3 regions of the Krasilnikovia sp. MM14-A1259 genome follow, and region 3 is predicted to be linked to each of the others. Evidence: riboswitches for the same ligand, from Rfam matches in the RefSeq annotation. Region 3 holds a riboswitch; each other region holds the start of a gene.

Region 1 (9,634 bases), 2.8 Mb from region 3:
CCGAGCCCCTGCAGTTCCGCTTCACCGACCGCCAGGGCTGCTGACGGCCGGGGCTGCCGCTGGGGGTGCGTTCTCAGCGGCAGCTCAGCCGGGCGCGGCTAGCGTTGCCGCATGCCAGTACTCCCGTCCCGGCTGCGCCGCGCGCTGCCCCGGCCGACCCGCCGTCGCCTCGTGGCCGGCGCGGCCGTCCTCGTGCTCGTCGCTGCCCTGGCCGGTGCGGCGGCCTGGCCCAAACAACCCGGGTACACCAGCCGCGACCTGCGGATCACCGTGCAGTCCGGCCCGTCCGGCACCGAGCCGGTGGACCTGGACGCGCGGTTCTACCTGCCCGCGCAGCGTTCCGGACGGGTGCCTGCGGTGCTGCTCGCGCACGGCTTCGGCGGCAGCAAGGACAGCGTCCGCACCGACGCCGAGGACCTCGCCGCACGCGGGTACGCGGTCCTGACCTGGACCGCCCAGGGCTTCGGGCGCAGCGGCGGCCAGATCCACCTGGACAGTCCCGACTACGAGGTGAAGGACGCCCAGCGCCTGCTGGACTGGCTCGCCGCCCGTCCCGAGGTGCGGACCGACGCCCCAGGCGACCCGCGGGTCGGCGTGGTCGGCGGCTCGTACGGCGGCGCCCTCGCTCTGCTGCTCGCCGCGGCCGATCGGCGGGTCGACGCGATCGTGCCGCTGATCACCTGGAACGACCTGGCCCGCGCGTTCCTGCCGCAGTCGGCGGACATCGCGGCCGCCGGCGTCTTCAAGAAGGGCTGGGCCGGGCTGTTCTTCGGCAACGGCGCCGCCGCGGGCGCGTCTGCCCTCGGCGCGGCCGACGCCTCCGCGGCCGACGGCCCACCCGATGCGGGCGGCGGCTCGTCGTCCGCGGGCGGCGGCCGGCCAGGCCGTGGGCCGTCGTCCTCCGGGGCGGGTACCGACCCCGCGTGCGGGCGGTTCGCCGCGGACGTCTGCGCGGCCTACCTGCGGCTGGCCTCGACCGGGACGCCGGACGAGGCGACCCTCGCGCTGCTGCGCCGGTCCAGCCCCGGCCCGGTGCTCGACCGGATCGCCGCACCCACGCTGCTGATCCAGGGCGCGGTGGACACGCTGTTCCCGCTGTCCGAGGCGGACGCCAACGCGCGCGGCATCGCCGCCACCGGCACCCCGGTCCGGGTGGCCTGGTTCACCGGCGGCCACGACGGCGGCGACGGCCCGCAGTCCGACTCCGACCGCACCCGCTTCCTGACCGCGCAGTGGCTCGACCACTACGTCCGCGGCGCCGGGGCGGCACCGGCGACCAGCTTCACGTACTCGCGGGTGGCCGGGTTCAGCGCCACGGACCGGGGCCTGGTCACCAACGGCTACTCGACCCCGGCGTACCCGGGTCTGGCCGGCACCGGGCGCACCATCGAGGTCGCGGCGACCGGCCCGGCGCAGCGGATCGCCAACCCGCCCAACGGCACCCCGGCCGCGATCTCCTCGCTGCCCGGCGGGGGAGGCCAGCTCAGCACGTTGCTCGGCGGGGTGGCCGGGGACATCCCCGGCCAGCACGCGACATTCGAGTCGCCGCCGGTGGCCGCCGCGGTCGACGTGGTCGGCGCGCCGACCGTCCGGCTGCGGGCCGCGTCCCCGACCGGGGAGGCGGTGCTGTTCGTCAAGCTTTACGACGTGGACCCGGCCGGCGCCGCCACGCTCAGCGGGGGCCTGGTCGCCCCGGCCCGGCTCACCGGCCTGCCCAGCGACCTCGCGGCCGCGAAGCCGGTGACGGTCACACTGCCCGCCATCGTGCGCCGCATCGACGCCGGGCACACCATCAGGGTCGTCGTCGCCACCAGTGACCAGGCGTTCCTCACCCCCGCGCAGCCGACCACGTACACGGTCGCGCTGGACTCGCCGCTCACGCTGCCCACGGTGACCGGCACGCCGATCCCCGACCCGGACACCGTCTGGTGGTACGTCCTGGCCGGGCTGGTCGCCGCGATCGCGCTGGGCATCGTCGCGGTCCTGGCCGTCCGCGGCCGCCGGGCCCGCCGCACGAACATCCCCACGATCCCCGAGTACGCGGACACCCCGCTGGTCGTGCGCGGCCTGCGCAAGGCATACGGGGACGGGTTCGTGGCCGTGGAGCGGGTGGACTTCACCGTCGAACGGGGCCAGGTGGTCGGGCTGCTCGGGCCCAACGGTGCGGGCAAGACGACCACGTTGCGGGTGCTCATGGGGCTGACGATGCCGACCGAGGGCGACGCGCTGGTGTTCGGGCACCGGCTCGTGCCGGGCGCGCCGATCCTGTCCCGCGTCGGTGCGCTCGTCGAAGGCCCGGGCTTCCTGCCTCACCTCAGCGGCTACGAGAACCTGCGCGCGTACTGGCGGGCGACCGGGCGGCCGGAGGCGGACGCGCACTTCGACGAGGCACTGGAGATCGCGGGGCTCGGTGACTCCGTGCACCGCAGGACCAAGACGTACAGCCACGGGATGCGGCAGCGGTTGGCCATCGCCCAGGCCATGCTGGGCCTGCCCGAGCTGCTGGTGCTCGACGAGCCCACCGACGGGCTGGATCCGCCGCAGATCGCCGAGATGCGCCGCGTGTTGCAGCGCTACGCGACCGACGGGCGGGCCGTACTGGTCTCCAGCCACCTGCTCGCCGAGGTGGAGCAGACGTGCACGCACGCCGTGGTGGTCAACAAGGGCCGGATCGTGGCGGCCGGGCCGGTCTCGGAGATCGTCGGGGACTCGCCGTCCGTGCTGCTCGAAGTCTCGGACGTGCCCGCCGCGTCGCTGATCCTGGCGGGGCTGGACGTCCGCTCGGTCACCCCGGACGGCGACACCGGCCTGATCGTCGACATGAACGGCACCCCACGCGCCGACGTGGTGGCGTCACTGGTCCAGGCCGGGGTCGGGGTGGACCGGGTGGTGCCCCGCCGCCGGCTGGAGGATGCGTTCCTCGCGCTGGTCGGGGACAACTCGCGGGGAAGTGGGGACCGATGAGCGCAGTGATCGACAAGCCGGATACGGGGCTGAGCGCCGCGACCGGGTACCGGCCGTCGGCGACCCTGCCGATCCTGGCGGAGGTACGGCGGCAGGCGTCGCGGCGGCGTACCCAGCTCGCGCTGGGGTTCATGGTGGTGCTGCCGCTGATCATCCTGCTGGCGTTCGAGTTCGGCGGGGACGGCAACGACGACGGGCGCCGCCGCGGCGGGGCGTTCGCGAGCCTGGTCGACCTGGCCACCTCGGGCGGGCTGAATTTCGCGCTGTTCAGCATCGCGGTGTCGGCGGGTTTCCTGCTGATCGTGGTCGTGGCGCTGTTCTGCGGCGACACCGTGGCGAGCGAGGCGAGCTGGGGCACGCTGCGGTATCTGCTGGCCGTGCCGGTGCCCCGGGCCCGGCTGCTGGGCGTCAAGCTGTTCGTCGCGCTGGCGTACTCGCTGCTGGCGCTGCTGACCCTGTTCGGCACGGCGTTGCTGGTCGGGACGCTGCGCTACGGCTGGCATCCGCTGGGCAGCACGATCGCCGCCCAGATCCCGCCGGGCGCCGGGGTGCTGCGGCTGCTGGCGATCCTGGCGTACCTGGCCACCACGATGCTGATCGTCGCCGGGCTGGCGTTCCTGCTGTCCACGCTCACGGACGCAGCATTGGGCGCGGTCGGCGGCGCCGTGCTGCTGTGGATCCTGTCCAGCATCCTGGACCAGATCACGGCCTTGGGAAATTTGCGCACCGTGCTGCCCACCCACTACGCCGACGCCTGGCAGGGCCTGCTGTCGACCCCGATGCAGACGGCAGACCTGGCCAAGGGCGCAATCGCCGCCCTCTGCTACGCCACGCTCTTCATCGGCCTGGCGTTCTGGCGTTTCACCCGCAAGGACGTCACCAGCTGACCGGACGGGACGGCGTCGTGGTCGTGGTCGCACGGACCTGGCAGGGACGGGCGTCCTGGCGCCCGTCCCGGTCTCGGCGGGAGCGACGGTCAAGAGCACGACGGACGTGCGACAAAAAGCTCTAATCCCCGAGAGGACGCTCACAGATCGGGATCACAGGGTGATGAGCACCCTGACGCCCCGTAAGCTGGGCGGCACAACTGCATACCTCATCCAGAGGGGCTGAGGGAACGGCCCGATGACGCCCCGGCAACCACCGCACTCGACTCGATGACGAGGCCAGACGTGCGGCAGGTGCTAATTCCGTCCCCCGCGCGACGCGCCGGGGAAAGATGAGAGGACGGCCTCCCATGACGTCGATCGTCGACGCCCCTGTCTCGACGAGCCCCGCTCGCGCCCTCGTCTGCCGCGGCTGCGGCGCCGAGTTCCCGCTGGCCGCGCAGCACGCCTGTTACGAGTGTTTCGGGCCCCTGGAGATTGCGTACGATCCGGCCGCGCTCGCCGGGGTGACCCGTGCCCAGATCGAGGCGGGCCCGCAGAACATCTGGCGCTACGCCGCGCTGCTGCCCGCCGGGCAGGATCCGGCGCAGCGGGTCACGCTCGACCCGGGGCTGACGCCGCTGGTCAGCGCGCCCGCGCTGGCCGCCGCGGTCGGGCTGCGCGCGCCGCTGTGGGTGAAGGACGACTCGGCCAACCCGACCCACTCGTTCAAGGACCGGGTGGTGTCGGTGGCGCTGAGCGCGGCCCGCGGGCTCGGGTTCACGCGCTTCGCCTGCGCCTCCACCGGCAACCTGGCCAACAGCGTGGCCGCGCACGCCGCTCGCGCGGGGGCGCCGTCGGTCGTGTTCATCCCGGGCGACCTGGAGCAGGGCAAGGTCGTCACGACCGCGGTGTACGGCGGCCAGCTCGTCGCGATCGACGGCTCGTACGACGACGTGAACCGGCTCTGCAGCGAGCTGGTCGAGACGGAGGAGTTCGAGGACACCGCGTTCGTCAACGTCAACGTCCGGCCGTACTACGCGGAGGGTTCCAAGACCCTCGGGTACGAGGTGGCGGAGCAGCTCGGCTGGCGCATCCCGGCCCAGGTGGTCATCCCGATGGCCAGTGGCGAGCTGCTGACCAAGGTGGACAAGGCGTTCACGGAGCTGGTCGAGATCGGACTGGTGGAGGCGCCGGCCGGCGGGTGGAAGGTGTTCGGCGCGCAGTCCGCGGGATGCAACCCGATCGCCACGGCGCTGCACAACGGTACGGACACCATCACGCCGGTGAAGCCGACCGGCATCGCCAAGTCGCTCAACATCGGTGATCCGGCCGCGGGGGCGTACGCGATCGAGACGGTGACCCGCACGGGCGGGTGGATGGACTACGCCGACGACGACGAGATCCGGGCCGCGATCGGGCTGCTGGCCCGTACGACCGGGGTCTTCGCGGAGACCGCGGGCGGGGTCACGGTCGCGGTGCTGCAGAAGCTGGTGGCCGGTGGCCGGCTCGATCCGGATGCTGAGACGGTCGTGTTCAACACCGGCGAGGGCCTCAAGACGCTGGACGCGATCGCCGCCCAGGTGGGCCCCACGCACCGGATCAAGCCGTCGCTGCGTGCGGCACGTGAGGCGGGCCTGCTCGGCTGAACGGCACCGTCGGGTATCCGACCGACAACTGGTTTTTCCTTCGGGGGAGGGCTTGCGGACCGATCCCGGGGTCGGCAGGATGCTCTACGCGGGAGGGCGCGTCGCCGTACGAGGTCCCACCTTACGAGCTTGGCGACAATCTCCTAGGGGCCCAACGACCCAGCGCCGGAGGCGCTGTGCGCGCGTCCTCCCGACCAAATCTCCTCTGCCGCCAGATCTTCTCTGCCGACTGTGCCTCGGCGTAATTCGCCTGCGCCGGACGGTGTGTGCGCTCATCCTGGCGGGATGCGCATCGAGCCGATCACCGAGGCCACCCTCGAGCGGGCCTTCACCGTGGTACGAGCCGCCATGGAGCTGGACGTTCCGGACCTTCCGCCCGCGGAACGGGCGGTCTTCTTCGCCGCGTTCCACCACCCGTTCCCGGGGGCTCTCCAGGAGCGTTACCTCGCGTCGGACGACGATGTCCCGGTCGGATTTCTGGGGATCAATCTGCCCCGATACGACAACTTGGACAATGTGCACCTCGACCTGATCGTGCACCCGCAGCACCGGCGCCGCGGCGTCGGCCGGGCGCTGTACGACCACACCGTCGCGCGGGCCCGCGCGCTGGGCCGTAAGCGCCTCATCGCGACGACCGAGGGGCCCAGCCCGGACGGGCCGGCCTTCGCGGACGCGATGGGAGCGGCGGTGGCGCTGCGCGAGACCCGCAGCCGGTTCGACGTCGCGCATGCCGACGAGGAGGCACTCGACGCGATGCGGGCGCAGGCGTGGCGGCACGCCGACGGATACCGGATCGTGCAGTGGATCGGGATCCCCCCGGACGAACTGCTCGACGATCTCGCGTACCTGGACGGTCGGCTGCTGGAGGACGCCCCGGTCGGCGACCTGGCCGTGGAGGCCGAGCAGGTCGACGGTGCCCGGGTGCGCGGCACCGAGGAGGCGCGGCAGGGCCGCGGGCTGACCGCGTTCCACACCGGCGCGGTGCACACCGGATCGGGGCGGCTGGTCGCCTGGAGCGCCCTGACCGGGACGCAGGAGGCCCCGTGGCACGCCTGGCAGCAGATCACCATCGTTCACCCCGAGCACCGTGGGCACCGGCTCGGCCTCATCGTGAAGCTGGAGAACCTGCGCCACATCCGCGCCGCCCGGCCCGGGCTGGCCGCGATCGACACCATCAACGCGTCCGCGAACGAGCGCATGCTCGCCATCAACCGCGAGATGGGGTTCCGGCCGGTGGATGCGCAGGTCCAGTGGCAGCTGACGCTCTGACGGGCCGCGCCGGCCGTCAGGCGCGGCGGCGCATCTGCAGCTCGGTCAGCGCCGGGATCACCGGGTGGGGCACGCGGACGCCGGTGTCGGTGAACCCGATGCGCTCGTACGCCCGCAGCGCCCGGTCGTTGCCGACCACCACCTCCAGCATCAGTTCCGGGCGCCCGGCGGCCCGGGACCAGTCCGCCACCGCCTCGATGAGCTCATCGAGCACCCCGGCCCCGCGGTGCGCGGGGGTGACGTAGACGGCGAACACCACGGTCGCACCAGGATCGTCCGGCAGCACCGTCCCGCCCGCGTGCCCGATCAGCGGGCCGGCGCCCGGATCCGCCACGAACTGCGCGAGCCGTGGGCCGTGGCACGCCTCGGCGATCCGCCGCCGGTAGTCGTCGTGCGGGCGGGCGGCGGCCTGCGCCAGCGTCTCCAGGAACGCGAGCGGGCTGTCGGCGAGCATCTCCAGCCGCAGCGCGCGGGTCCGGGCGGTGTCGGCGGGCGTGACCCGGTGGACCGTACGGGTGCGGGGCCGGGCGAGTGTGCCGGTCATGGTGTCTGCCTACCGGTCTCGGGGCGGCCAGGCAACTCGGATGCGGTATTCCGACCGCACGGAGCTGTGCGTTGATCACGGTGAGTGCTTGCCCGGCGCGATTCCGTCGTTCGGTCCGCGTGGCGCGTCGATCGGGGAGATGATTCGCTGGCCCGATGCGGCCTGCTCACCGTACGTGATCAAGACCTCGTCGCAGCGGCGTGGGCTACCGCCGGGTGTCCTTGCACTCGCCACCTCAGAGTGCTAAACAGGTCATTGGCACTCGCGCCACGCGAGTGCCAACAGGTCGGGACGGTGGGGTCACGGTCACGGCGCCGCCATCGGTGCCGGGGCACGAGGCCGGTCGTCGCGGGCTATCCGGCCCGTCCTGCGGACGTCGCATCGCCAGGTGGCGACGTCCGGAGATCCTCAACGTGCGGAAAGCGGGGCCGAGAAGGCCCGGCACCGCGAGTGTCCAGGAGGACAACGCCGTATGGCCAAGATCATCGCATTCGACGAGGAAGCTCGTCGCGGCCTCGAGCGGGGCATGAACCAGCTCGCCGACGCCGTCAAGGTGACGCTCGGCCCCAAGGGCCGCAACGTCGTGCTCGAGAAGAAGTGGGGCGCGCCCACCATCACGAACGATGGTGTGTCGATCGCCAAGGAGATCGAGCTCGAGGACTCCTACGAGAAGATCGGCGCCGAGCTGGTCAAGGAGGTCGCCAAGAAGACCGACGACGTGGCCGGCGACGGCACGACGACGGCGACCGTCCTCGCCCAGGCGCTGGTCCGCGAGGGCCTGCGCAACGTCGCGGCCGGCGCGAACCCGATGGCCCTGAAGCGGGGCATCGAGGCCGCCGTGGCGAGCGTCTCCGAGGCGCTGTCGCAGATCGCCAAGGACGTGGAGACCAAGGAGCAGATCGCCTCCACCGCCTCCATCTCCGCCGGTGACTCCACGGTCGGCGAGATCATCGCCGAGGCCATGGACAAGGTCGGCAAGGAAGGCGTCATCACCGTCGAGGAGAGCAACACCTTCGGCCTGGAGCTGGAGCTCACCGAGGGTATGCGCTTCGACAAGGGCTACATCTCGGCGTACTTCATGACCGACGCCGAGCGGATGGAGGCCGTCTTCGACGACCCGTACATCCTCATCGCCAACAGCAAGATCTCCGCGGTCAAGGACCTGCTGCCCGTCCTCGAGAAGGTCATGCAGTCGGGCAAGCCGCTGGTCATCATCGCCGAGGACGTCGAGGGCGAGGCCCTGGCCACCCTGGTCGTCAACAAGGTGCGCGGCACGTTCAAGTCCGTCGCCGTCAAGGCCCCGGGCTTCGGCGACCGCCGCAAGGCCATGCTGGAGGACATCGCGATCCTCACCGGCGGCACGGTCATCAGCGAAGAGGTCGGCCTCAAGCTCGACGCCGCCGACCTGAGCCTGGTGGGCCAGGCCCGCAAGGTGGTCATCACCAAGGACGAGACCACCATCGTCGACGGTGCCGGCAACGCCGAGCAGATCCAGGGCCGGGTCAACCAGATCCGCTCCGAGATCGAGAAGTCGGACTCCGACTACGACCGCGAGAAGCTGCAGGAGCGCCTGGCCAAGCTGGCCGGCGGTGTTGCGGTCATCAAGGTCGGCGCGGCCACCGAGGTCGAGCTGAAGGAGCGCAAGCACCGCATCGAGGACGCCGTGCGTAACGCGAAGGCGGCCGTCGAGGAGGGCATCGTGCCCGGCGGTGGCGTGGCGCTCGTGCAGGCCGGCAAGACCGCGTTCGACAAGCTGGACCTGTCCGGCGACGAGGCCACCGGTGCGAACATCGTCAAGGTCGCCCTGGACGCCCCGCTGCGCCAGATCGCGGTCAACGCCGGCCTCGAGGGCGGCGTCGTGGTCGAGAAGGTGCGCAACCTGGAGGCCGGTCACGGCCTGAACGCCGCCAACGGCGAGTACGTCGACCTGCTGGCCGCGGGCATCATCGACCCGGCCAAGGTCACCCGCTCGGCGCTGCAGAACGCCGCGTCGATCGCCGCCCTGTTCCTCACGACCGAGGCGGTCGTGGCGGACAAGCCCGAGAAGACCCCGGCCCCGGCCGGTGCCCCGGGCGGCGGGGACATGGACTTCTGAGTCCAACCCCACACGCACCACGTCAAGGCGGGCCGCTCCGGCGGCCCGCCTTTTCGCGTCCCTACGCACCGATTTCCACCCGCACGCGCCGCCACAGCGCCACGTTTCCCTCGCCGGTGTGACACCCGGGGGCGCTAACCTCATACGGGTGCGTGATCCCTCCGTCTCCCGGTACTCGGCCGGTCGGCTGTCGCCGATCCGCCGCATCGCTGACCTGCGCCGGCTGCGCAACGAGCAGTTCGACGTC
Region 2 (9,634 bases), 910 kb from region 3:
TTCCATGCCCGTGACGGACAAGGCACCGAGCCTGGCGGATCTGCTGGCCTGGCTGGAGCAGCTGCGCGATTCCGGACAGGTCGTCCACGACGACAAGCAGCAGTGCTGGCATGTACTGGGCCATCCGGAGGTGAGGGAGGTGCTGGCCGAGCCCGGCACCTTCTCCTCGGACCTGAGCAATCTGATGCCGCCGCAGGAGGACTTCGCGGTGTTCGCCCAAGGCAACTTCGTCCGGATGGATCCGCCCCGGCACCGCAAGCTGCGCGGCCTGGTCAGCCAGGCGTTCACGCCGAGGGTGGTGGCCGCGTTGGAGCCCAGGATCGCCGAGGTCACCACCGGGCTGCTCGACGCGACGGACGGCGCCACCCGAGTGGACCTCATCGAGCAGCTTGCGTACCCGTTGCCGGTGATCGTGATTGCGGAGCTGCTCGGGATCCCGACGTCCGACCGGCCGGTGTTCCGCCGGTGGGCGGACGCGCTGTTCGACCGCGCCGACGTCGATCCGGAGCAGTCGCTGCAGGATGCCCGGTCGCAGGCCATGGCGACCGCCGGCCCCGTCATGCGTGACATGAACACCTACCTGCTGGGGCACATCCGCGCGCGGCGGCACCACCTGGGCACCGACCTGACGAGCGAGCTGATCCAGGCCGAGGTCGACGGGGAACGTCTGGACGACGGGGAGATCATCGGCTTCGTCGGCCTGCTTCTGATCGCGGGGCACATCACCACGACCGCGACGCTCGGCAACGCCATACTGTCCTTCGATGAGTGCCCCGACGCGGCCGCCGCGGTGCGGGCCGATCCGGGTCTGCTGCCCGGCGCGATCGAGGAGGTGCTGCGGTACCGGACGCCGTTCCCGCGGCTGGTCCGGCTGACGACCCGCGACGTCCGGGTCGGCGACGTGGAGATTCCCGCGGGCGCGGTGGTGCAGCCGTGGCTCGCGGCGGCCAACCGCGACGCGCGGGTGTTCGCCCGCCCGGACCGGTTCGACATTCACCGCGCCCGGAATCCGCATCTCGCCTTCGGCCAGGGCATCCACTTCTGCATCGGGGCGCCGCTGGCCCGGCTCGAGGCCCGGGTCGCGCTGAGCATCATGCTCCAGCGCTACCGGGACATCACGGTCGCGCCGGACGAGCCGGTCGAGGTACGCAACCCCTGGCTGATGGTGAGCGTGAACCGGCTGCCGGTGGACCTGCGCGCGAGGTGAGCCACCGCGCTCAACCTGTCACAACCCGCCATCTGACGGATCGCCGGCGTTCACATTCATTGACTTCGATGTACCCCAGGACCCCATCCCGGAGGTGAGTGATGCCACCCATCGGACGCCGCGGCCTCGCGCTGGCCCTGCTGGCCGGCGCAGCCCTGGCCGCGCCCGCCGCACCGGCAGCGGGCGCCGCGCCGGTCAAGAAGCTGCTCGTCGTGGGCATGGACGGGCTCAACTGGGACAGTGTCGCCGCGGCGAACGCCCCTAACCTGCACGACCTGGCGGCACAGGGCCTGCTGGGCCGCAGCCTCGTGCAGTGCCCGTCGGTGGCCGACTCGTCCAGCGGGCCCGGCTGGTCCACCATCGCCACCGGGGTGTGGCCGGATCGGCACGGCGTGCGGAACAACACGTTCGTCGGCAAGCAGTACGGCACGTACCCCGACTTCCTGACCCGGCTGGAACGGGCCGACCCGGCGTACGCCACCTATTCGGCGGTCGACTGGGCTCCCCTGCACAACCAGGGGACGTTCTCGTCCGCCATCGACACCCGGGTGACCTTCGACGGCGACGCGAACGGCTACCCGGCCGAGGACGAACGGACCACCGCGGACGCGGCCGCCCGGCTGGCCGCCGGCGGCCCGGACGCTTCGTTCGTCTACCTCGGCAACACCGACGTGGTGGCCCACGCCTCCGGGACCGGCGCGGCGTACCAGGCCGCCATCGAGAAGCAGGATCAGCAGCTGGGACGGATGCTCACCGCGGTGCGCTCCCGGCCCACCTACGGCCAGGAGGACTGGCTGATCATGGTGACCACCGATCACGGTCACCGGGTCCCGCAGGGCGGCCACGGCGGCTGCGGCATCGACGAGCGCGGGACCTTCGTCCTGGCGGCCGGTTCCGGGATCAGCGCCGGGTCGCGTCCGATCGACGTACGCCAGGTGGACGTCGCCGCGTCCGCGCTGGCGCATTTCGGCGTGGCCACCACTCTGGACGGCAAGAGCGTCCGGGTACGCTCCACCGACCCGTTCGACGGCCTCACCCTGCGTACGCGGGTGGACGAGACCGGCATCCCGGCGACGCTGGCGGGCTGGACGCCGACGGCGCCGGCGGGCTGGTCGGTGATCCGCAGCGCCATGCCCGCCGGCGGGGTCACCGAGTGGCGCGGCTGGTCGTTCACTACGGACGAATTCTGGAGCCGTGCACAGAGCGGTCAGGAGCGCGAGAACGCCCTGCGTACCCGGGGCGTGTTCGCCGTCGCCGACAGCGACGAGTTCGCCGACAAGTCGGGCGGCACCAGCTTCGACTCCACTCTCGTCTCCCCGGCGTACCCGGTGACCGCGGGCAGCACGGTCCGGGTGAACTACGTGACGCACTACCGGCAGGAAGGCAGCCAGAAGGGCGACGTCCTCGTCTCGTTCGACGGCGGCCCGGATCAGCTGGTGAAGCGGTACGTCGCGGACAGCCGCGCCACGGTCGAGTCGCTGCCGGTGACGGTCCCCGCTGCCGCCGCCACGATGACCGTGAAGTTCCGCTACTACGACGCCAGCAACAACTGGTACTGGGTCGTCGACGACCTGCGGGTCGGCTGACGGGCCGGCCGCTAGTCGGCCACACCGGTTCGGAAGTAGTGGCCCGCGCCCAGGTCCGCGATGAGTCCGGCGCGGGCCGGGCGCCAGTCCAGCAGCTGCCGCGTCAGCGCGGATGACGTCGGGTTGTCCAGCTGCACGAACGCCGCCAGAAACCCGAAGTACCCGGCGGCGTGCTCGGGGCTGATGCTGCGCACGGGCACGTCGAGGTGCCGGCCGATCGTCGCGGCGATGTCCGCGAACGCGACGCCTTCGTCATCGACCGCGTGCAGGCGGGTACCCGCGGGGGCGTTCTCGAGCGCGAGCCGGTAGAGGCGAGCCGCGTCGAGCGTGTGCACGGCCGGCCAGCGGTTGGCTCCGTCGCCCACGTACGCGGCGTACCCGTGGGTGCGGGCCATGGCGATGACGGCCGGGATGAATCCGTGGTGGTCGAGCGAGCTGTGCACCGTGGGCGTCAGGCGGACGACGGAGGACCGTACGCCGCGCTCAGCGAGGTCGATCACGTAGTTCTCCGCGTCGATGCGGTAGCCGCCCGCGATCACGTCGCGCTCCGTGCCCGCGCGGCCGAGATCGCCCAGGCGGGCCAGCATCGCCGTGCCCGACGTGCCGACGAACGGCTTGCCCGAGCCCTCCAGCGCGCCCGCGATCGCCGTGATCGCGGACAGGTCGGCGTCGGCCGCGCCGGAAAGATCCCCGGACTGCATGAGGTCGTGCCGGAATGCCAGGTGAATGACGCCGTCGGCGGCGCTCGCCTCCTCGTGCAGGCCGTCGACGTCGCTCAGGTCTCCGCGCCGGACCTGGCCGCCGAGCTTCTCGATCGCGGCGGCGGCCGCGTCCGAGCGGGCCAGGCCGACGACCTGGTGCCCGGCGGTGAGCAGTTCCGGCAGCACCGCCGAGCCGAGGTGCCCCGAGGCACCGGTGACGAACACCCGCATGGTGATCCCCTCCAGAAGGACGATGTCATCTTGTGACATCACCTTACCCTCGTGATGTCACCGTGCGACATAGGCGAACGGCGGATGATGTCGCCCTGTGACATCGGCTAGGATCACGCGCATGGCACGGTGGCGACCCGGAGCTCGTGGCCGCCTCGAGGCGGCGGCGTTCGACCTGTTCGCCGAGCGCGGCTTCGACCAGACGACCGTCCTCGACATCGCCACACGCGCCGACCTGGACAAGCGCACCTTCTACCGGCTGTTCGGCGACAAGCGCGAGGTCCTGTTCAGCGGTGGAAAGGACCTGGAGGACCTCCTGGTGCGCGCCGTCGCGGACCATCCGGATGCCGCCGATGATCCGCTCGGTGCCGTTGTCGCCGCTCTCGACCGGGCGGCCCGCGAGATGTTCGCCGACCGGCTGGAGTTCGCCCGCCGACGTCAGACGATCATCGAGGGCAGCCCCGAGCTCGTGGAACGCGAGCTGCTGAAGATGGCCTCGCTGACCGGCGCGCTCACCGACGCCCTCGGCGCCAGGGGCGTGAGCCGGACGCTGGCGGCCCTGGCCGCCGGGTCCGGAGTCACCGTGTTCCGGGTCGCGTTCGCCCGGTGGGTCACACCGGACAACCAGGCGTCCTTGGCCGACCTGATCGCCGCGACCGCGCACGACCTACGCGCCGTCGCCACACACGACTGAAGGTCGCGCCCCGCGTGAGAGCGGAAGTTCCCCAGCGGATGGCAGACGAGGTGGTGCCCGCGGAGGGGTTCGAACCCCGAGCCTCCGGTGTGACGCAGCAACGCTCCGACGAAAGGATTCGAACCTTCACCTGTACGCATTAACAGTGCGCTGCCCTGCCAATTGGGCGACGCCGGAATGGGTCCGGGCGCGGCTCGGTGCGCCGCGTCCCGGCCTGTGCCCTGAGCAGGATTCGAACCTGCGACCCCCTGATTCGTAGTCAGGTGCGCTGTCCACTGCGCCACCAGGGCTTGAGTCCCGCCGGCAGGAGTCGAACCTGCTGTCTCCTCGATATCAGCGAGGCGCCTCTACCACGCAGGCCGCGGCGGGAAGGCTGAGCTGGGAGCCCAGGATTCGAACCTGGACGAGCTGCTTCAGAGGCAACCATGCTGCCGTTACATCAGCTCCCATCGGTGTGAGCGGTACCGGGGACTCGAACCCCGTCTACGCCTGCTTGGAAGGCAGGTGCCTTACCTGTTGGGCGAGTACCGCGAACGCGCCGAAGCGCGAGTAAGTCATACGAGACCGGAGTCCCGTCATGCCATCCACTGTGGAATTCTCAAATTTCGTCACCGCCGGCATGGCCGGGGAATCGCACGGGCGGCAGGAATCGAACCCGCAACACACGGTGTTGGAAGCCGCTGCTCTACCTGGTTGAGCTACACCCATAGGAAGAATGAAAAGAAAGCCGCCCGGTCCCGACTGGGAGGGCGGCGCGGCGGACACTGCGGCTCAGCGTCGCTTACGCCCTGATCCCAGGCGAGATTGAATGCTTGCGTACGGATCGGCAGCCCGCCAGTGTGCGGGCACGGCATTCACGTCGCGCAGCACGGAGTGCTGCTGATCAATCGAGGGGTGCCACGACATCGGAGGCTCCTTTCCGTTTCCCGGCGTTGGTCTTGCTCGGTGATGAAGACAGTAGGGGGATCACGCGGCGGCGGCAATCGCATTTCCGATCTGCGTTCGAATCCAGACGTGCGCGGCGTACTCGTCGTCACCGTCGCCGGCTCGACCGCGGGGTAGTCTCCCCCGACGGCAGCGTGTCCGTCAGCCGGAGCAGAGGAGCACCGTGACCACCTTGACGCGCGGCCGGATCGCCGTGTTCTTCGCCGGGTTCATCGCGCTGTGGGTGATGGCGTGGCTCGTGGCCCAGGCGGCCGGGTGGACCGGTGCCACGGCGTACTGGGCGGCCGCCAAGGTGGCGGTCTGGATGGTGTATCCGGCCGCGTTCTGGAGGGCGCCGCTGCGGGAGCAGCTGGCATTCATCGGCCTGCGCCGACGCGACCTTCGGCGTGGCCTGCTGTGGGGTGCCGGCGCAGCCGCGGTCTGGGTGGGACTGGCGATCGCGGTCGCGCCGTTGCGCGGACAGCACCTCGCCCCCGTGCCACCGGCGGCGGACTTCCTGTACGCGGTCCTGCTCACGCCCGTGTGCGAGGAATGGCTCTACCGCGGTTACCTGCTGCCGACCATCACCGGCACCGGCGTCCTGTTCTGGCGGGCCAATCTGGTGACCTCGGTGCTGTTCGTCGCGGTCCACCTCGTCGGCTGGGCGTTCCAGGGCACGCTGCCGGCGAACGCCCTGTCGGTCTACCCGGTGTCGATCCTCGTGCTCAGCCTGGTGCTCGGCTACCTGCGCCACCGGACCGGATCGTTGCTGGCCCCGATCCTGCTGCATGTGGGCAACAACGCGGTGAACCTCTGGTGGCGGTGACCGGCCCGAACGCCGGTCAGGCCGGGACGGACCGTTTGACCTCGAGGTTGTGGAAACGGGGCCCGCTCGAACACAGCGCCGCCATCTTCTCGGCGAACTCACTGGTCTCGGGCAGTGCGCTGTTGGCCATGGCGTCCTCGTACGAGGCGAACTCCACGATGGTCAGGAAGCGTTTCGGGTTGTCCCGATCCTGGGTGACCGTGAGCCGGAAGCCCTCCGGTGCGTCCCCCAGCCCGGCCATCCGGGAATCCCCGAGAGCGAACATCTCATCCGGCCGGTCGGTCTCGTACTCGATGATCTGAACAAAGCTCATCCAAGCCTCCCGGGCCTCAGAATGGGATGCCTGAAGCTATCAGTCCATCCTGGTCCCTCGACAGCACACGACACCTGATGAACCCGATCGAATGACGGCGCCGCCACGGGACCGAGCAGCACCGCGTCTGCCTATGCTTTGGGCCATGACCATTCAGCGGATGGACAATGTCGGCATCGTCGTCGACGACCTCGACGCCGCCGTCGCGTTCTTCACCGAGCTCGGCATGGAGCTGGAAGGCACGGCACAGATCGAAGGCGGCTTTGCGGACCGCACCGTCGGACTCGACGGCGTCCGCAGCGACATCGCGATGATGCGTACGCCGGATGGCCACGGCAAGCTGGAACTGGCGAAGTACCACTCCCCCGCGGTGCTCGGTACGGGGTTGCCGGGGCCGCCGCCCAACACGCTGGGTCTGCATCGTGTCATGTTCGCCGTCGACGACATCGACGACACCGTCGCCCGTCTCCGCACCCACGGCGCCGAACTGCTCGGCGAGGTGGCGCAGTACGAAAGCATCTTCCGCCTCTGTTACCTCCGTGGCCCCGCGGGCATCATCGTCGCCCTGGCCGAGCAGATCGGCTGACGCGATCGTCCGTTTCGCGTGAGGGTGGTCATATCTGCTGGACGCTTGCGCGCCCCCGGCTGCTAGCGTCGGTGCCAGGTCATGAGCGCCAGCGTGAAGCCCCGGCTTGCTGGCCGGCAACCCTCCTCCGCGGTGGGGTGCCCCGGGTGAGGACCGGGCACGGAGCACGTTCCGTGCAAGCGTGGCCTGGCCCCCAGGTCATCACCGACCCAGGAGAGCCATGTCTTCTCACCGTTGTGCCGCGAGCGTGCGGGTGCTGACCCGCCGCCGCCACGTCGACATGATGCGAATCTGCAGCGCCGCGTGTCGCTCCGGCGCCACGCGATAACGGCACCCGTTTCGCCGCGCATCGTCCGTCGGACGCGCGCGCCACCGAACCACCCCTCATCTCAGGAGACCCCTGTGCGATTTCTGCCTGCCCTCACCCGGGCCGCCGCCCTCGGCGCCGTCGCGATCCTCGGCGCCACCCTGCTCACCGCCTGCGGCGACGACGCGTCGTCCGGCTCGGCCGCCAACCCGTACGGTCTGTTGCAGCCCGGTGTGCTGCGGGCCGGCACCCTCACCGACGCCCCGCCGAACGTCTATCTCAAGGACGGGAAGTTCACCGGCTTCGACAACGACCTGCTCGCCGCGGTCGCCGGAAAGATCGGCCTGAAGGTCGAATTCGTCGGCACCGACTTCTCCGCGCTGCTGTCGCAGGTGAACAACCACAAGTTCGATGTGGGCAGTTCCTCGATCACCGTGACCGAGGCGCGCAAGAAGACGGTGGACTTCGGCAACGGCTACGACTTCGGCTACTTCGGACTCGACGTGCCTTCGGACTCCCCGATCACCGGCTTCGACGGGCTTTCCGGCAAGCGGGTCGTGGTGGTGCAGGGCACAGTCCAGGACGACTACGCCACGGGCAAGGGCCTGAACCCGGTACGGGTGCCCGACTACAACGGCGCCGTCAACCAGCTCAAGGCCGGCACCGCCGACGCCTGGATCGCCCCCGCCGAGATCGGCGAGAAGTCGGCCGCGGACAGCGGATCCAAGATCAAGGTGGCGGCCAAGCAGCTCAGCCCCGCACCGACCGCGTACGCGGTGGCGAAGGGCAACGACGCGCTGCGCGCGGCGTTGAACACCGGGCTGGACCAGGTCATCGCGGACGGCGCGTGGAACCGGTTGCAGGCGCAGTACTACCCCGGCCGCCCGATCCCTGCCGGCTTCACGCCCGGCAGCGGCACGGCACCGCGCGCGTCCGCATCAGCGGCGTCCTGACCGGTGCCGGAGCAGAGGGGGGGCGGTGACCGCCGATGGAATCGGTGAACACGCTGTGGGAGACGTTCTTCGACTGGCCGTCGATGCGGGCCGCGCTGCCCGAGATGGTGACCGTCGGGCTGCGCAACACGCTGATCCTGGCGGTCAGCGCCGCCCTGCTCGGCTCGGTGCTGGGTCTGCTGCTGGCGGTCGCCGGGATCTCGCGGACCCGCTGGCTGCGCTGGCCCGCACGCCTCTACACCGACGTGTTCCGGGGGCTGCCGGCCGCGGCGACGATCCTGCTGATCGGCGTCGGGCTGGCACCGCTGGGCATGCGGATCTGGGGGCCTGACCCGTACCCGCTGGGCATCCTGGCGCTGTCGTTGATCGCGGCGGCGTACATCGGTGAGATCTTCCGGTCCGGCATCCAGTCCGTGGAGGCCGCCCAGCTCGAAGGGGCCCGCGCGCTGGGCTTCTCCTGGGCCGAGTCGATGCGGCTGGTGATCGTCCCGCAGGGGGTCCGCCGCGTGCTGCCGGCGTGGGTGAACCAGCTGATCGCCCTGATCAAGGACTCCAGCCTGGTCTACTTCCTCGGCCTGGTGGCCAGCCAGCGGGAACTGTTCCGGATCGGGCAGGACCACGCGGCCACCACCGGCAACGAGTCCGCGCTGCTGCTGGCGGGCCTGTTCTATCTCGTGCTGACCGTGCCGCTGACGCACGCCGTCAACTGGATCGACCGGCGGCTGCGGCACGGCCGGCCGGCATCCGTGCCCGCCGACCAGGACGACGATTCGGTGCTGTCCGGTGTGGGCGGTGCGCGGTGACCAACCTCGGCGGCGCGACGGGCTCCGTCAGCCTGAGCCTGCGCGACATCCATCTGGCGTTCGGGCCGCACCGGGTCCTGCGGGGCGTGCGTCTCGACGTGGCCTGCGGACAGACCGCGTGTGTCATCGGGCCGTCCGGCTCGGGAAAGTCGACGCTGCTGCGTACGATCAACCGGCTCATCGAACCGGACCGCGGTGACGTGCTGCTCGACGGGCGCAGCGTGCTCCACGACGACCCGGACCACCTGCGCCGGCGCATCGGCATGGTGTTCCAGCAGTTCAACCTGTTCCCGCACATGAGCGTGCAACGCAACATCACGCTCGCGCTGCGCCGTATCCAGGGGCTCTCCGAGGACGAGGCGGCGGCGGTCGCCCGTACGCAGCTTGAGCTCGTCGGGCTCGCGGCCAAGGCGGACGCCCGGCCGGCGCATCTGTCCGGCGGGCAGCAGCAGCGCGTCGCGATCGCCCGCGCGCTGGCGTTGCAGCCGCAGGTGATGCTGTTC
Region 3 (9,634 bases):
GCGCCCCGGCCGCCGGGTCGATCGTGGCGGCGGCGGCGCCGGCCAGCAGGGCCAGCAGCGCGGCGAGCAGCCAGCGGGGTGCGGAGGCGGCGGGCATCCCCACGTGCGCCAGTTCCAGCCGCTCCCCCGCGATCGTGGCGACCACGAAGACGACCAGCCACGGCACGGTCTCGGCGACCGGGAAGCCGGCCAGCCACAGCAGCGTGACCGCGTACCAGGCGAACGCCCCGGCCGCCTGGGCGAGCAGCGCGGCCCCCGGCTGCCGCTGCCACAGGGCGCGGTAGATGCCCAGCAGGAGCACGGCGGCCAGCATCAGCAGCCCGTGTCCGGCCGGCCCCGGGCCGGCGATCACCAGCAGGGCGGCGCCGGCCACGGAGCAGGCCGGCGCGAGCAGCGCCCAGCGGGCACCGAGCGCGACCGCGCGCTCCAGCGCGATCAGGGTGCCGACGAAACCGAACACCATGACCGGGCCGTGCACGCGCTCCACCGGCACCGACGGCGCGGGCACGGGGAATGCGAGCAGCAGCAGGGCGGTGTACAGGCCCACGGCCAGCGACAGGCCGCCGCCCGCCAGCACGGGCAGCCGCCAGGCGACCGGCCGCCGGTCCGAGCCGGGCGCAACCGGCCGCGGGACCGGGCCCGGCGCAGGCGCAACCGGCCGCCGGATCGAGCCTGCCGCCGGGGCGCCGGGGTGGCGCGGGCGCGGTGCGGCGTTCATCAGCCGGCCTCGGCGGCCGGGGCCGGCGACGACCCGGGCAGGCGGACCACGCAGGCGTGCGCGGCGCCGAAGGGCTCCAGGACCGCATCGTCGGCGCCGACACCGTGGTGGGCCAGGACCCCGCGGACCACGCCGAGGTGCAGGCCGCACATCGCATCCGGGTTCTGCCCGACCAGCTCCAGGAAAGGACACGTACGCAGGTGCAGCTCGACGGCGCCCTGCGGCTGCCCGGGTGCCCGGTCCGGGTCGAAGCCGAGCCCGCCGAGCACCGCGGTGACCGCCTCCACCGGGCCGGGCTGGGGCGGGCCAGCGGTAGCGAGCTGCCGCCCCCAGTCCTGGCCCACGCGGGCGGCTGCCTCGCGGACATCCCCGCCGGACGCGGCGGGCAGGTGGTCGAGCAGCGCGGCCGCCAGTGACCGGTACGGCGCCGGAGCGGGATCCGCGGCGGTGGCGCGGTAGCGCCAGGCCGGTCGGCCCGGTGCCCCGCCGCTGGCGCGCGCCTTGACCAGCAGCCCCGCGTCGACCAGCCGGTCGAGGTGGGTGCGGGTGGTGGACAGGTGCTGCCCGGTGTGTGCGGCCACGTCGGCGGCGGTGAGACCGCCGGACGCGGCGCGGACCAGGCCCAGGATCTCCACCCGGCTGTCCGAGCCCAGGGCCCGGTACCGGTGAGTGTTGATCGTCTCCCCGTCGGGGCCTTTCCGCTGGGTTTCCATGGTGCTTAACGTTATAACGTCAAACGACGTCAAAACCAGTGGAGGGTTCCATGTCACAGCCGGACCAGACCGCCGACCAGCGCGCCGCCCACGCGGTCGTGCGCCACCACGCCCAGTTGGCGGCCACCTTGACGGGCCACGTCGTCGACCTGCTCCGCACTGCCGAGTTCGGCACCCTGCGCGACGTCTGGCAGCGGCGCAACGCGCTGGCGACCTGGCTGCACGACGAGCTGCTGCCCCACGCGTACGCGGAGGAGGCCGCGCTGTACCCGGCGGCCGCGGACGAACCCGGTGGCCGTCTGCTGGTGGAGGGCATGATCGCCGAGCACCGCGCCATCACCGCACTGGTCGAGGAGCTGGAGGCGACCAGTTCCGCGGTGGCCGCGGCAGCCACCGCCCGCGCCCTGCAGGTGCTGTTCATCGCCCACCTCGCCAAGGAGAACGACCTGATCGTTCCGCTGCTGGTCTCCGCCCCGGCGGTCGATCTGGCCCGGCTCCTCGACGGGATGCACGACCTGATCGGCGGTCACGGCGAGACGGAACCCGGCGGCTGCGGCGGCAGCTGCGGGTGCGGCGGGGACGCCGCCGGTGCGGCGCAAGCGTCCGCGGAGGTCCTGACGATCGATCCGCGGCTCGACGTCCGCGACATCCCGCACGGTGAACGCCACGCCCGGGTCCTCGCCGCGCTGGACGCGCTGCCGGACGACGGCGCGCTCGTCCTGGTGGCCCCGCATGCCCCGCGGCCGTTGCTCGCCGAGATCGACGCCCGCTACGCCGGGCAGGTGGCAGCCCAGTGGTTGCAAACCGGGCCGGACGTCTGGCAGGTCCGGCTGCACCGCAACTCCGTGGCCGCCTGAACCACCCCCGGCCCGGGCCGGGCGCGTCGCCGAGCCCGCCGCGTCACCGTGACTCGCGGCGGGCCGCGAGAGCGCGGTCGGCGTGCGCGATGCGGGCCCGGCGCAGGTAGAGCAGTGCCGTGGTGTCCAACTGGCGGCGGAAACCGCGCTGGATGGCGGGGATGCTGCTCCCGGCCGCGGCGGCGATGTCGGCCAGCGTCAGCGGCCGGGCCGGATTGGCGTCGATGAACTCCACCGCGCGGCGGACCGCGGCAGCCTGGACCCGCGGCCGCTCGGTCGGCTCGACACTCGTGTGCGGGTAGGTGGCCAGGGCAGTCACGGCGATCAGGTCGATCGCGGCGGCCAGCAGCACAGGGTCGGCCAGGACGCTGTCCGGAGCGCCCAGCACCTGGTGCAGGAAGCGCATCGTCGCGCGGAAGTGGCGACCCAGTGCGGGTGTCACGGGGCTCCGGGAGGTGAACCGGAACCGGTCCGGGTCCACCCCGGCGTGGGCCGCGACCGGGGCGACGGGCAGCCGCAGGATCTGGCTGGCGGCATTGCGGGCGATCACCGTGAACGGCTCCGCCACCGGATAGGCGAGGCTCTCACCCCGGCCGATCTCGGTGTAGCCGCCGCCGGTGCGGAAGCCGACGCGCCCACGGAGCGGCGTGATGAAACACAGGTGGTCGAACGACGGGAAGTCGGCGTCGAGGTCGATCCCGGAGTCGACCGTGTCGGCCGTCAACGGCCCGGCGATCGCGCTGCGGTGCCGGTGAAAGAACGTGCGCTCATCCCCGGAGATCCGCAACCGGGCGTCGGCGTAGAGGTCTCGTACGAGCGCGACGGCCAGCTGTGGATCGGTGGCCACCAGATCGAAACGGCGCACCGGAACGGTGTCACCGGCTGCCGATCCCATCGGGCATCCCTCCTCGGCGCATGGTCGGACGGGCCCTCGGAAGCACTCAGCGCCGCATCGTGAGCCGGGGTGACTGCCCGTATGCGGTGCGGTAGTAGGCGGCGAAGCGTCCGAGGTGGCCGAACCCCCACCGGCGGGCCACCTGCGCCACGCCCGTGTCGGGATCGGCGCACTGCAGGTCGCGGTGGGCGTGGGCGAGCCGGACCCGGCGCAGGTAGAGCATGGGTGTGGTGTCGAGGTGCCGGCTGAACCCGGCCTGAAGGGCGCGGACGCTGGTCCCGGCCGCCTCCGCGATGTCGGCCAGGGTCAGCGGCCGGGCCGGATTGGCGTCGATGAACTCCACCGCGCGGCGTACCGCGCCCGACCGGATCCATTGCCGCCCATGGTGGTGGGGTGTGTGCGGGAACGCCGCCAGCGCCGCGGCCGCGGCGGCATCGATCGCGCCGGTCAGCACGAGCGGGTTGGCCAGAGCCGACTCCCTGGCCAGCAACGCCGTGTGCAGGTACCGCATGGTGGCGCGGAAATGGCGGCCGAGTGCGGGGGTGACCGGGTTCATCGAGGCGAACCGGAACCGTTCGGGGTCCAGCCCGGCCCGCGTCGCGACCGGCCCGACCGGAAGTTCCAGCGTCAGCACCCGGCCGTCGAAGTCGCCGGCGGTCGCGGTGAACGGTTCCGCCACCGGATAGGCAAGAGTGTCACCCGGACCCAGCGTTGCCTGGCCGGTCCCGGTGCGGAAGCCGGCCTGGCCGCGGTCGGCGGTGAGAAAGACCAGGTGGTCGAGGAACGGGCAGTCCAGGTGAACGCCGATCTGGCTGGCGATCGCGCTCATCCCCATCGGACCGGCCACCGTGGTGTGCTGCCGGTAGAAGAACGTCCCGGCGTCACCGAAGATCCTGACCCGGGCGCCGGCGCAGGCATTGAGGGTTATCTCGACAACCTCCTGGGGGTCGGCCGCGACCACTTCGAACCGCTGCACGGGGATGGCATCGTCAACGGGCACCTCGGTCCCCTCCGTGGTACGGCGTGGCATCCCGGCCCCGCCGCCCGTCGCGGGCGGCGGGGCGTCGACCGTGACCGGCCGGGACGGATTCGAACGGCAGATCACGTCGATGTGAATGCCCGATCGACACCTACAGGGCATACCCGCCGGGCGGTCCCGTACACCAGAGGCCGTTGGTCCCTAGCGGGCGCCGAACGACTGTGTGCACCGGCCGCCAGGGCGCGCGGCGATCTGTGCCAATGCGGCGACGAGCCGGTCGACATGCTCCACTGTGGTCCCGGCGCCGATGCTCACCCGCACCGCGGTCGTCGGCGGCGCGGCGGGCGTCGCTGCGGCGGGAACCGCCGCGAGCAGATGACGGGTCAGCGGATGCGCGCAGAACAGGCCGTCACGAACCCCGATGCCGTGGTCGTCGGCCAGGCGCCGGGCCACCTCGGCGGACTCCAGCCCGGCGACGACGAAGCTCACGATGCCCGTCCGTGGATGCCCCGGACCGAACAGGGCCAGCCGCTGCACGCCCGCGACACCCGCCAGCCCCGCGTCCAGCCGATCCAGCAGCCGCTGCTCGTGCCGGGCAAGGCCCGCCCAGCAGGTCTCCGTCAGTGCCGCACACACCGCAGCCAGCGCCACGGCCCCGACCAGGTTCGGCGTGCCGGCCTCGTGCCGCGCGGGGCCACCGGTCCACTGAACCGTCGCGTCGGCGTCCACGTGCCGGGTGGCACCGCCGCCGCGCAGGTACGGCTCGGCGTCGTCGAGCCAGTCGGCGCGCCCGGCCAGCACTCCCGCACCGAACGGCGCGTACAGCTTGTGGCCGGACAGGACGACGTAGTCGGCGCCGAGCGCGGCCAGGCTCACCGGGCCGTGCGCCGCGAGCTGCGCGGCGTCGACGACCACGCGGGCGCCGTACCGGCGTGCCACCCGGGCGATCTCGGCGACCGGCCACACCTCGCCGGTGACGTTGCTGGTCGCGGTGACCGCCACCAGCGCCGGACCGTGCCGGCGCAGCGCCCGGTCCACCGCGGCGACCGCGTCGTCCGGCGTACCGGGCAGCGGCAGACGGATCGCCCGGCGCCACGGCAGCAGGTTGGCGTGATGCTCGCCGACGAACGTGAGCACGTCGGCACCGCGCGGCACGGCGTGGGCGAGCAGGTTCAACGCATCCGTGCTGTTGCGGGTGAAGACCACCTGGTCACCGGCGCGGCAGCCGACGTACCGCGCCACCGTGGCGCGGGCCTGCTCGTACGCACGGGTGCAGTGCCGGGACAGGGCCCCGGCCCCGCGGTGGACGCTGGCGTACGTCGGCAGCAGCCGGGCGACCGCCTCGGCCGCCACCGCGGCACACGGGGCGGTGGCGGCGACGTCCAGATTCGCGTACGGAAGCAGGCGCCCGTCGGTGACCCGGACCCGCACGTCACCGCCCAGCACCGCCAGCGGGTGTGCGGGTGTCGGCGCCGGTGGGTCGAGGTCGGTGGGCTGCGGCAACAGGGGGTGGACCGAAGTTGGGTACACGTCGACTCCGCGTGGTGTCCAGGGACCGGCGCAGGCCGATCCGCGCTTGCCCCGCCGCTGCGGCAGGGCCAGGTCGTCCCCGGAGGCACCCCGCCGCGGATGGAGGGTTGCCGACCAGCCAGCCGGGGCTTGTCGCTGGTACTCAGGACCACCGCGCACGTTACCCGATCACGGCGCGCAGCGCGCCGGGGCGACGGACCCTGTCCGGCGGGGTTATGCGTCCGTACCGTCGGCCCTCCGAACGTCGCGATACCTGCGTGGAGGACACGTGCTGGACGACGTGCGCGCCGCATGCCGGCGCGACCCTGCCCTGCGGGGCGCTCTCAAGATCGAAGCGTGGCTGTATCCCGGGCTGTGGGCACTGTGGTCGCACCGCCTGGCCCACCGCCTGCACCGCCGGGGCCTGCCGCTGCTGCCGCGGGCGCTCTCGCAGTTCACCCGGCTGGTCACCGGCGTCGAGATCCACCCCGGAGCCACGATCGGGCGGCGGCTGTTCATCGACCACGGCGCCGCGGTCGTCATCGGGGAGACCGCCCGCGTCGGCGACGACGTGACGATGTACCACCGGGTCACGCTCGGCGGGCGCGGCTGGTGGCGCGACACCGGCCGTGCCCGGCGCCACCCCAGCGTCGGCGACAGGGTCGTCCTCGGCGTCGGCGCCACCGTGCTCGGGCCGCTGCACATCGGCGACGACGCCGAGATCGGCGCGCACTGCCTGGTGCTGGCGGACGTCCCGGCCGGTGCGCGGCTGCGCGCACCGGCCGCCGTGGCCCGGGTCCGAACCCATGTCCGTCCCCGGCGCCGCGCCGGCACCCGCCCAGGAGCTCTGACGTGATCTTCCGCGACGCCACTGAACTGATCGGCCGCACCCCGCTGGTGCAGTTGTCCCGCTTCGACCCGGACCTGCCGGTCCGCCTGCTGGCCAAGCTCGAGTCGCACAATCCGGGCGGCAGCGTGAAGGACCGGATCGCGGTGGCCATGATCGACGCCGCCGAACGCAGCGGTGAACTCATCCCCGGCACCGCGATCGTGGAGGCGACCAGCGGCAACACCGGTATCGGACTGGCGGTCGTGGCCGCCGCCCGCGGCTACGCGCTGACGCTGACCATGCCGGAGAGCATGAGCGCGGAACGGCGTGCCCTGCTCACCGCGTACGGCGCGCGCCTCGTGCTAACCCCGGCCGCCGAGGGGATGTCCGGGGCGGTACGCCGGGCCTGGCAGATCGCCGACGAACAGCGGGCGTTCCTGCCCCGCCAGTTCGACAACCCGGCCAATCCCGACGCGCACCGGCACACCACCGCACGGGAGATCTGGGACGACACCGGCGGCGACGTCGACGTGCTCGTCGCCGGCGTCGGCACCGGCGGCACCATCACCGGGGTCGGCCAGGTGCTGAAGGAGAAGAACCCGGACCTGCACGTGGTGGCCGTCGAGCCGGCCGAGTCACCGGTGCTGTCCGGCGGGGCCCCCGGCCCGCACGGCATCCAGGGCATCGGCGCCGGGTTCGTACCCGAGGTGCTCGACCCCACCGTGTACGACGAGGTCGTGCTGGTCGACGTCGGCCACGCTCGGGCGGCCGCGCGACGGCTCGCCCGTACCGAAGGGCTGCTCGCCGGGGTGTCCGGCGGTGCCGCGCTGCACGCCGCGACGACGGTCGCGCGCCGGGCCGTACACGAGGGACGCACGGTCGTGGTCGTGCTGCCCGACGGCGGCGAACGCTACTTGAGCACGCCGCTGTTCGCCGCCGCCGGCTGAGGGCGGCGCCGAGGCCCGCCAAATCGGGTACAAGGTCACCTCCGCTCCCGGTTTCGTGAGCTTAGCCTGCCCTTATCCACGAGGGATACGGGTGCGAGGCGGAGGGCCACATGACGGGTACGGGGCGCAACGATTCGGAACGGCAGACGTTGGCCGACCTGCCTCCGGGCGCCCGCGCGCGGGTGGCGTCCGTCCGGGTGCCCGGCTCCGCGGTGACCGCCCGGCGGCTGATGGACCTCGGCTTCACCACCGGCACGGAGGTGCAGGTGGTACGCCGGGCACCGTTGCGCGATCCCGTGGTCTACCGGGTGAAGGACTACGAGATCTGCCTGCGCCGGGCGCAGGCGTCGTGCGTACAGGTCGTCGAGGTCTCCCGGTGAGCGTCTCCTGTCACGACGGCGGCGGCCGGCTGCCCGGCTCGGTGCACGCGGCGCGCGTGGCGCTGGTCGGCGCCCCGAACGCCGGCAAGTCCAGTGTGTTCAGCGCCCTGACCGGGCGCCACGCACGGACGGGAAACTATCCCGGGGTGACCGTGTCCCGCTCCGTCGGAGTCTGCCGGGCGGGCGGGGACCGTTTCGTGGTCGAGGACCTGCCGGGCGCGTACGGGCTGGATCCGGTCAGCCTGGACGAGCAGGTCATGGTCGACGTCCTCGACGGCGGCACCGACGGCGCGCCGCGCCCGGACGCGTTGCTGCTGCTGGTCGATGCGACGACGTTGCGGCGGTCGCTGGGGTTCGCCGCCCAGGTGCTGGCCCGCGGGCTACCGACGTGTGTGGTGCTGACGTTCACCGACGAACTGGCCCGCCGCCACGGCGCGGTCGACGCCGACGCGCTCGGCCAGGCCCTCGGGGTGCCGGTCGTCGCGGTGATCGGTCACCGCCGCCAGGGCATCGCACCGCTGCGCGCGCTGCTGTCCGGCTGGCGGGACTGGCCGGTGCCGGTGCTGCCGCCACCACAGGACCCCGGCGAACGCGACGCCTGGGCGGAGTCGGTCCTGGCGTACGCCGGATACCGCGCGGCACAGCGTCACCGCATCACCGATCGCATCGACGCGGTCGTGCTGCACCCGGTCTGGGGCGTGGTGGTGTTCTTCGCGGTGATGACGGTGTTCTTCCAGACCGTCTTCACCGTGGCCGCCCCGGCTCAGACCGCGATCGAGGCACTGTTCGCCCAGGCGTCGGGCTGGGTGGCGGCGCACGTCGGCAATCCGTGGCTGTCGGGCCTGCTCGGGGATGCGCTGATCGGCGGCGTCGGCGGGGTACTCGTCTTCGTCCCGCAGATCATGCTGCTGTTCCTGCTGATCGCCGTGCTGGAAAGCGTGGGATACCTGTCCCGCGCCGCGTTCCTGATGGACCGGGTGATGGCGCGCGCCGGGCTGGAGGGGCGCGCGTTCGTGGCGCTGCTGTCCTCGTTCGCCTGCGCGGTCCCCGGGATCATGGCCACCCGGACGCTGCCGTCCGCCCGGGACCGCATCGCCACGATGATGGCGGCACCGCTGGTGACCTGCTCGGCGCGGCTGCCGGTGTACGTGCTGCTGATCGGCCTGCTGGTCGACCCGTCGGCGCGGGTCGGGCCGTTCGGGGTACAGGGGCTGGTCATGTTCGGCATGTACCTGCTCGGCGCGGTGTCGGCGATGCTCGCGGCGTGGGCGTTCAAGAAGCTCGGCGACCGTCACGGCGATCCGGCACCGTTCCATCTGGAGATGCCGCCGTACCGGCTGCCCGCGCCCCGGTCGGTGCTGCTGGCGGTGTGGCAGCCGGCGCGGGCGTTCGTCCGTAAGTGCTCGACCGTCATCGTGTTTACCGCGGTCGCGCTGTGGCTGCTGCTGAACCTGCCGCTGCACTCGAACGCCGAGTTGCGGGCGGCCGGTGTGCGCCCCGCCGACCGGGCGGCGTATGTGGTCGACCACAGCTATGCCGCCGGGCTCGGCCGGCTGGTCGCGCCGGTCTTCGATCCCCTGGGCTTCGACTGGCGGATCACCGTGGGCGTGCTGTCGGCCCAGGCGGCCCGCGAGACGTTCGTCGCCACCCTCGGCCAGGTCACCGCAGCCCAGGACCCGGAGGATCCGGGTACGGCGCTGCGCGCCGTGACCTACCGCGACGGCCCGCGTGCCGGGCAGCCGGTGTTCGGGCCGCCCACACTCGCGGCGCTGCTGGTGTACTTCGCGTTCGCCCTGCAGTGCATGGC

Evidence for each region. Region 3 has a riboswitch for S-adenosylmethionine ahead of ACMCNK_RS06160 (aminotransferase class V-fold PLP-dependent enzyme). Riboswitches for the same ligand answer to the same signal wherever they lie in the genome.
Region 1: another riboswitch for S-adenosylmethionine. It lies ahead of thrC (threonine synthase); the one in region 3 lies ahead of ACMCNK_RS06160 (aminotransferase class V-fold PLP-dependent enzyme).
Region 2: another riboswitch for S-adenosylmethionine. It lies ahead of ACMCNK_RS02250 (ABC transporter substrate-binding protein); the one in region 3 lies ahead of ACMCNK_RS06160 (aminotransferase class V-fold PLP-dependent enzyme).

Annotation. Positions count from the first base shown of each region.
Region 1 is NZ_BAAGAJ010000002.1:4,197,966-4,207,599, reverse strand. It holds gene ACMCNK_RS18970 (hypothetical protein) at 1-44, shown strand, start outside; gene ACMCNK_RS18965 (alpha/beta fold hydrolase) at 112-2,964, shown strand; gene ACMCNK_RS18960 (ABC transporter permease) at 2,961-3,851, shown strand; SAM riboswitch class I at 4,058-4,190, shown strand; gene thrC (threonine synthase) at 4,202-5,479, shown strand; gene ACMCNK_RS18950 (N-acetyltransferase family protein) at 5,765-6,748, shown strand; gene ACMCNK_RS18945 (GNAT family N-acetyltransferase) at 6,765-7,292, opposite strand; gene groL (chaperonin GroEL) at 7,765-9,387, shown strand; gene ACMCNK_RS18935 (glycerol-3-phosphate dehydrogenase/oxidase) at 9,536-9,634, shown strand, end outside.
Region 2 is NZ_BAAGAJ010000002.1:532,403-542,036, reverse strand. It holds gene ACMCNK_RS02315 (cytochrome P450) at 5-1,207, shown strand; gene ACMCNK_RS02310 (alkaline phosphatase family protein) at 1,309-2,793, shown strand; gene ACMCNK_RS02305 (SDR family oxidoreductase) at 2,805-3,764, opposite strand; gene ACMCNK_RS02300 (TetR family transcriptional regulator) at 3,847-4,419, shown strand; tRNA gene ACMCNK_RS02295 (tRNA-Asn) at 4,523-4,596, opposite strand; tRNA gene ACMCNK_RS02290 (tRNA-Arg) at 4,637-4,709, opposite strand; tRNA gene ACMCNK_RS02285 (tRNA-Ile) at 4,715-4,788, opposite strand; tRNA gene ACMCNK_RS02280 (tRNA-Gln) at 4,798-4,868, opposite strand; tRNA gene ACMCNK_RS02275 (tRNA-Gly) at 4,877-4,950, opposite strand; tRNA gene ACMCNK_RS02270 (tRNA-Trp) at 5,054-5,127, opposite strand; gene ACMCNK_RS02265 (CPBP family intramembrane glutamic endopeptidase) at 5,528-6,169, shown strand; gene ACMCNK_RS02260 (hypothetical protein) at 6,186-6,482, opposite strand; gene ACMCNK_RS02255 (VOC family protein) at 6,628-7,068, shown strand; SAM riboswitch class IV at 7,146-7,256, shown strand; gene ACMCNK_RS02250 (ABC transporter substrate-binding protein) at 7,471-8,328, shown strand; gene ACMCNK_RS02245 (amino acid ABC transporter permease) at 8,364-9,131, shown strand; gene ACMCNK_RS02240 (amino acid ABC transporter ATP-binding protein) at 9,128-9,634, shown strand, end outside.
Region 3 is NZ_BAAGAJ010000002.1:1,444,019-1,453,652, forward strand. It holds gene ACMCNK_RS06135 (hypothetical protein) at 1-284, shown strand, start outside; gene ACMCNK_RS06140 (helix-turn-helix transcriptional regulator) at 718-1,431, opposite strand; gene ACMCNK_RS06145 (DUF2249 domain-containing protein) at 1,482-2,288, shown strand; gene ACMCNK_RS06150 (hypothetical protein) at 2,332-3,183, opposite strand; gene ACMCNK_RS06155 (AraC family transcriptional regulator) at 3,230-4,183, opposite strand; gene ACMCNK_RS06160 (aminotransferase class V-fold PLP-dependent enzyme) at 4,364-5,692, opposite strand; SAM riboswitch class IV at 5,730-5,842, opposite strand; gene epsC (serine O-acetyltransferase EpsC) at 5,961-6,527, shown strand; gene cysK (cysteine synthase A) at 6,524-7,447, shown strand; gene ACMCNK_RS06175 (FeoA family protein) at 7,558-7,827, shown strand; gene feoB (ferrous iron transporter B) at 7,824-9,634, shown strand, end outside.